3 regions of the Lysinibacillus sp. NPDC098008 genome follow, and region 2 is predicted to be linked to each of the others. Evidence: riboswitches for the same ligand, from Rfam matches in the RefSeq annotation. Region 2 holds a riboswitch; each other region holds the start of a gene.
What was found. A riboswitch is a leader RNA that binds a small molecule or an ion and turns the genes downstream of it on or off. The one in region 2 is predicted to bind cobalamin.
Positions count from the first base shown of each region.

Region 1: another riboswitch for cobalamin. It lies ahead of ACIQVU_RS08910 (ribonucleotide reductase N-terminal alpha domain-containing protein); the one in region 2 lies ahead of ACIQVU_RS01510 (energy-coupling factor ABC transporter permease).
Region 3: another riboswitch for cobalamin. It lies ahead of cobT (nicotinate-nucleotide--dimethylbenzimidazole phosphoribosyltransferase); the one in region 2 lies ahead of ACIQVU_RS01510 (energy-coupling factor ABC transporter permease).

Region 1 covers NZ_JBIWBA010000007.1:32,987-35,172, forward strand. The annotation lists partial or broken gene ACIQVU_RS08910 (ribonucleotide reductase N-terminal alpha domain-containing protein) at 1-1,089, opposite strand, end outside; cobalamin riboswitch at 1,247-1,436, opposite strand; gene ACIQVU_RS08915 (hypothetical protein) at 1,525-2,186, opposite strand, start outside.
Region 2 covers NZ_JBIWBA010000001.1:304,465-306,650, reverse strand. The annotation lists gene cbiQ (cobalt ECF transporter T component CbiQ) at 1-75, opposite strand, end outside; gene ACIQVU_RS01515 (energy-coupling factor ABC transporter substrate-binding protein) at 81-353, opposite strand; gene ACIQVU_RS01510 (energy-coupling factor ABC transporter permease) at 356-1,105, opposite strand; cobalamin riboswitch at 1,333-1,517, opposite strand; cobalamin riboswitch at 1,720-1,900, shown strand; gene ACIQVU_RS01505 ((2Fe-2S) ferredoxin domain-containing protein) at 2,041-2,186, shown strand, end outside.
Region 3 covers NZ_JBIWBA010000002.1:26,214-28,399, forward strand. The annotation lists gene cobT (nicotinate-nucleotide--dimethylbenzimidazole phosphoribosyltransferase) at 7-1,071, opposite strand; cobalamin riboswitch at 1,155-1,331, opposite strand; gene ACIQVU_RS02550 (rhodanese-like domain-containing protein) at 1,438-1,740, opposite strand; gene hfq (RNA chaperone Hfq) at 1,839-2,066, opposite strand; gene miaA (tRNA (adenosine(37)-N6)-dimethylallyltransferase MiaA) at 2,146-2,186, opposite strand, start outside.

The DNA.
Region 1 (2,186 bases), on a different contig from region 2:
ATCGTAGGAATCCTCTAAGGAGAAGCCCATCACCTCACGTACTTCATGCGGGTCAAATAAATGCCAATCCTCACGTGCCTCCACTGCTTCCATAAAAATATCTGGTATGCATAGCCCTGTAAAAATATCATGGGCACGTAAACGCTCATCCCCATTGTTTAGGCGTAAATCTAAAAATGTAAAAACATCCTTATGCCAAACATCTAAATAAACAGCGATAGCTCCTTGGCGTTGTCCAAGCTGGTCAACTGAAACGGCTGTATTATTGAGCTGCTTAATCCACGGTAGCACACCACTGGATGCGCCCTTAAAGCCTTTAATGGCTGAGCCACGGCTACGAATTTTTCCCATATAAACACCGATACCACCGCCATATTTTGATAATGTCGCCACATCGGTATTAGTATCATAAATGCTTTGCAGGCTATCATCGACTGTGTCAATAAAGCAGCTAGAAAGCTGACCATGTGTTTTCCCAGCATTCGATAATGTTGGTGTTGCGACTGTCATATATAAATTACTCATCGCCCAATAAGCCTCTTGCACCTTTGTTAAACGGTCCTCTGTTTCATCCTGCATTAATGTCATGGCAATGACCATCCAGCGCTCCTGAGGAAGCTCCACAGGCGTTTTCGTATAATCACGCACAACATAGCGATCCATTAATGTTTTTAAGCCGATATATGTAAATAGCTCGTCACGACTAGCGTCTAAATAGCTTGTTAATTGCTGTAGCTCCTGTGCACTATATTTAGCTGTTAAGCTGTTATGATACAAGCCAGCCTCTGTATATCGTGCAAGCTGTGCTGGGAATGCTTGATACACATCCGTTGGTGCAACACCACGCTGTGCTGCAAATTGATTGTATAATTTTTCTAAGTAAAGATGTGCAGCCACAAATGTCCAGTAGGGCTCCTCCTCATCTATCAAGCTAAGCGCCTGTAAAATCATTGCATCCGCCCATGCGTCAAATGTAGCATTATCATTTTTGCGTAGCCAGCGATCCGATAATCTCACAAAGCTTTCCAGTTCATCCTCCGTGTAACGTTGTTGTAGCTTAGCTATTTGCTGTTCAATTTGCGTTGTCATCTATTCTCTCCCTTTCCTCCAGCAACATAAAAAAGCGATTACGCAACATTAATCGGCTGCATAATCGCTGTACAATCGGAAATGGAAATGAAGGACAAGCACACAAAAGCCGTGTGCAAATCTCTCGCCTCCACTTCTCAATCCCCGAAGAATGTGTTGCTGTCTTGAACAATGCGGCAGGTCTCCTGGCTTATGCTTCCTCCAAATAATCGCCTTCCCATTAAAAAAACAGTGGCTCCTTGATTATTTGTCAGCACGTACAGTTGCGGGGACAGCTTCGGCTTACAAGCATACTTGCTCCGAATTCCCTTTTAAACCATCTTGGTACCGTTTGTCCAACATACTATATATAGTGTTTTGATTCCTAAACAAATCTAACATATTGTGTTTAGGGTTGCAATAGGTGTTTTGCCCCTTGTTATGCTTTGGCTCAACTCAAGCCCGATGGCAATGCAGTTTTGCAAAATTTCTAGGGAAAAATTTTTGTGCCTGCTGCTCTTTTGCTGGGTCTATACCAAGTAAAAGAACGGTGCATGGGCCTGCTGATTTAGTTGCATCCAACGGACTGTCCACAACCATCTGTCCAAAAAGACGGCTATATTCCCCCTGTAGCCCCTTTGACCCAACAGGCCATACTTGCTGCACAATTTCTGACTGCCATGCTTGAAAAATCGGCTGAAGCTGTGCAACATCCTCAGGCTGTGCTAGTACCTCTGCCCCCACAAGCGGTAAGCCATATGTATACCAGCTCAGCCGTTCACGCTGAAAGGCTGCACGCTGCTGTGGCTCCCCAAGCATTGTAATAGCTAAGCCTGATTGACTAGTTGGCATATTGGATTCTGTGCTCCCAGCAATGGTAGGGCAGGCAAGCCCTGCTTCCTCAAAAACTTGCTGTATCCCTGCTAGATAACGTGACCATGCGGCATCTCCCGAAAAATTCGCCAGCAAAATATGCGTAGGCAAAGCCTGTGCGGCAAGCTGCTCTAAAAAGGTAACACGCGCTGTCATATAGGCTGTCAATGTATCTGATGCTGCTACAATATCCTGTGGCTTTTGCCCGATGGCTGCCGCATTATCCATTGTCGCAATAAGGCTTC
Region 2 (2,186 bases):
TGAAAAGGTCATTTTTTCTAGCGGATGAACAAGCGCTAGCTTATTCAGATAAGCATACTTATCAATGAATAGCATAGTCGTTAGCCCTCTTTATGCTTGCCGCGCATATAGCCGATAAAATAGCCAATAAAGCCTGCACCAATCGCTGCTTGTAGAACAAATAATAAGCTTTCAATTTCACCACTAGGTGGCTCCCATAAACTTTCAAACCAAGGCTCATAGTCTTTGTTAATGTCACCAATCGCTGCTTCAGCTTCACCATCAGCACCACCAAACTCTGCGCCCTTTTGAATAAAGAGGGGAATAATCGCTAACAGAACAACAATAGCTACTAGCAGTAAGTTACGTTTCATGTCTAGTGCGCCTCCTTTACTGAGAAAACACGTAAGGCTTTTAATTCGCTAAGATTATATTTTTTCAAGAAATTCATCACAATGACGGTTAAAATCCCTTCACTAATGGCTAATGGAACTTGTGTTAATGCAAAAATACTTGCGAACTTTGTAAAGGATGCGGCGAAGCCACCAACCTCTGAAGGGAAGGCAAGGGCTAGCTGTACCGAAGTGATAACATATGTGCCTAAGTCACCGAGCATCGCAGCGCAGAAAACTGCTAGAGAAAAGGATAATCCTATTTTTTGTGCTCCTTTAAAAGTAAAGTAAGCGATAAAAGGTCCTACAATCGCCATTGAAAAGGCGTTTGCCCCTAATGTTGTCAGACCGCCATGTGCTAACAGCAGAGATTGGAATAATAGCACAATTGTGCCAATAACACTCATGGCAAGCGGGCCAAACAAAATGGTCCCAAGTCCAACACCTGTAGGATGCGAGCAGCTTCCTGTCACTGAAGGGATTTTTAAGGCGGATAATACAAACGCAAAGGCTCCTGAAAGCCCTAACATCATTTTTGTTTCAGGGTTGGCATCAATGGTTTTTCGAATGGAACGCAATCCTAAGACAATAAAAGGGATAGAGATAATCCACCAAAAAATAGCCCATTCAATGGGTAAAAAGCCTTCCATAATATGCATAGCAAAAGCTTGCTTTGGCACTATTAAGTATGCCAATAAAAAATAACTACATTTCCACCAAGAAAACTTCAACATTTTTCCTCCTCACGATGAAATAGATTGCAAGAATAGTGCGTGCGAAGAAATTCTTTGATGCGTATTTAGACTTTTGCATGATCCCATAAGCATCCTGTTGCTCGCTAAACAGGACATTTGACTGAGCCCATACAAAAAGCACTTCTCCGCTACAGGAAAAGTGCATGCTAAAAAAGGCAAATAATCTATTTATCTGCTAAGTCGCACACCTATCCTCGTAGGCTGAAACGGTCACGTATTTTTCGGCAGGTCTCCTGGCTCTAGTTCACTGCTTTATAGACCTTCCCATCCGTTGGACAGTGGCGTTTTCTATAAAACTCCCTATTACAGTGGCGGGACCGCGTCGGATTTACACCGACTTCCCTTTTAAGTAAAATAACAAGTATTTTACACCGAAAAAAATATAAAATTGTGAGATTTCACGACAAAGTATAACATGAATTTCCATAAATATGCTATACTTTTTATAAAAAATTTTGAATGAAGGCGCAATGTTGAAAATTCTGATAAGCGAAACTGATAAATTTATCACAAATTATTAAAGAAATATTGAAATTTTAAAATAATAAGCTATGATAAAGACAGTTTTCTATTCAATGGATAACGTTAATAATTTCATATAAACATCAATAAGTGCTCGAATATTCGAGATAATAGGGAAATTGGTGAGAATCCAATACAGCCCCCGCTACTGTAATAGCTGATGAAATCACAAAGCCACTCGTGCAAACTGGGAAGGCGTGAAAGTAAAATGAAGCTTAAGTCAGGAGACCTGCTTAGTTGATTGTGCATGCAAACTTTTCGGAGGGAGAAGTTGAAGCAAGAGCGGGTACCAGTATTTTATTCGTTTTTATCAAGCTTCTATAAAACCTTTACTCTCCATGAAGAGTAAAGGTTTTTTCTTTTCCAAAAAAGCAAATGAAGGGAGCAATTAGATGACAACATGGAATTTAGAGGGGATGCAAACACATCTCTTTATTTGCAACGGTAGTAGCTGTATGAAAAAGGATGGGGAGGATATTACACAAGCCATTCGAGATGAAATACAGCGACAAGCACTTGATAAAGAAATACATACGAC
Region 3 (2,186 bases), on a different contig from region 2:
ATGCTATCACACATTGTTTGGTTTTTCTAATTTCATCGTTTCCTCTAATGTCGCCATATTTTTCATCATTGAGCAAGCCGCATCCAAAATCGGGAAGGCTAAGGCTGCGCCAGAGCCTTCTCCTAAGCGCATATTCATATGTAGCATCGGCTCAATGCCAAGCAATTCAGCAGCCATTTTAGCACCCGGCTCCTCTGAGGCATGAGAAGGAATCATATAATCCTTTACTTTCGGCTCAAGCTTATAGGCAATAAGTGCAGCAATAGTCGAAATAAAACCATCAATTACAACAGGCTTACGATGTGCAGCAGCAGCAAGTATAACACCAGCCATCGCTCCTATCTCTAGCCCTCCAACTTTAGCCAGTACATCAATTATATCTTTAGGATTTGGTTGATTAATCGCAATGGCTTTTTTAATAACAGCTACTTTATGTACAATGCCCCCTTGACCAACACCTGCACCAAACCCTGTAACATCAATAGGATCACAGCCCGTCAAAACAGCTAATATAGCAGCGCTTGGTGTTGTATTACCAATCCCCATTTCCCCTGTTCCAAGTACAGTAGCTCCCTGTGCTATTTCCTCCATTGCCACATGAATCCCGACTTCAATAGATTGAATCGCTTCCTCTCTGGACATAGCAGAACCTCTTGCCATATTAGCAGTGCCATATTTAATTTTCTGCATTATAACACCAGCATCAGGCGGAATATCCCCTTTAACACCAACATCTACTGTGACAACCTTTGTATTCGTTATACGGGCAATCGCACAAACACCTGTACCACCCTTCGGAAAATTTAATGTTTGAAGGAGCGTAACATCTTGTGGATTGGATGTAACACCCTCCTCACAAACACCATGATCTGCCGCACAAACAATCATGACCTTTTGTTCAAGGCTTGGCACTAACTGTTCTGTTATTCCAGCAAGCTGTACAGCAATGGACTCCAGTTTCCCTAAACTTCCCGGAGGCTTACATAGTGTATCGATTCGCATTTTTGCTTGCTCCATCATCTCCTTCTGAACACCCTGAATGTTATGAATTGTACTTTGTAATAATTGCATCATTATTTCTCCCTTCATTTAAACAAAAAAGTCTGTAGTTTATTGTCATGACAAATAAACTACAGACTTTTCCATCATCTATATCTTCCCAAAGCAAGCAGGCAGGTCTTCTGGCTCAAGTTCAACATTTCATAACACCTTCCCAGCTATTCACCAGTGGTATTCGCTATGAAACTCCCTTATACAGTGGCGGGTCCGCTAAAGCTTTTCACTTTATTCCCTATTCTCCCGTAATGGGCACCTAATGCTTTTATATAATTGAAACTTCTATTTCTACCTTCTATCCATCAGTTCGGTCACTCTATCCGTCACTTTTTGGATTCTATCCGCCATTTTGGCTGTTCTATCCGTTTTCTTTGAAAGAGGTTATTTAAACTCCAACTCACCATCATATGCAAGCATGCCGCCTTCAAGGTTTGTTACATCGAATCCATGTGCCTCTAAGTAAGCGCAGGCATTGGCAGAGCGTCCTCCTGCCTTACAAACAATAATATATGGCTTTGTGACATCTAATTCTTCTAGGCGCTCAGGGATTGTAGCAAGAGCAATATGCTGTGCGCCAGGGATCATGCCGTGTGCAACCTCATCGTCTTCACGTACATCAATAATATATAAATCTTCATTTGCATCCAATAGTTCTAATAATTGTGTTGTTTCCATTGATTTCATTATTATAGCCTCCAAAATAGCAATTTCCTCTATCATTATAGCTTGAAGTCTAAAAAACAGCTAGTGCGAAGAACGCATTAGCTGTTTTATAACCTTTATCATTCAGTTTCTAACAACTCTACGTGCTTGGCTGGAACGAATGTAGAAATAGCGTGCTTGTAGATAAGATGTTGCTTATGTTCAACATCCATTAATAAAACGGTAAAATTATCATAGGATTTCACTGTTCCCTTTAGCTGAAATCCATTTAACAAAAAGACAGTGACAAAAATACTGTTTTTACGTAATTGATTTAAAAACGCATCTTGCAAATTAATTGATTTCATCCAATAGCCTCCCTACCAACTTTCTACCTCTTCATTCCTATAGTAGCATGTTCTACCAATTTATCAATGAGTAATTTATCTATAATTGCTCATCGGCTGTTAAAAAATAAACGTCCATTT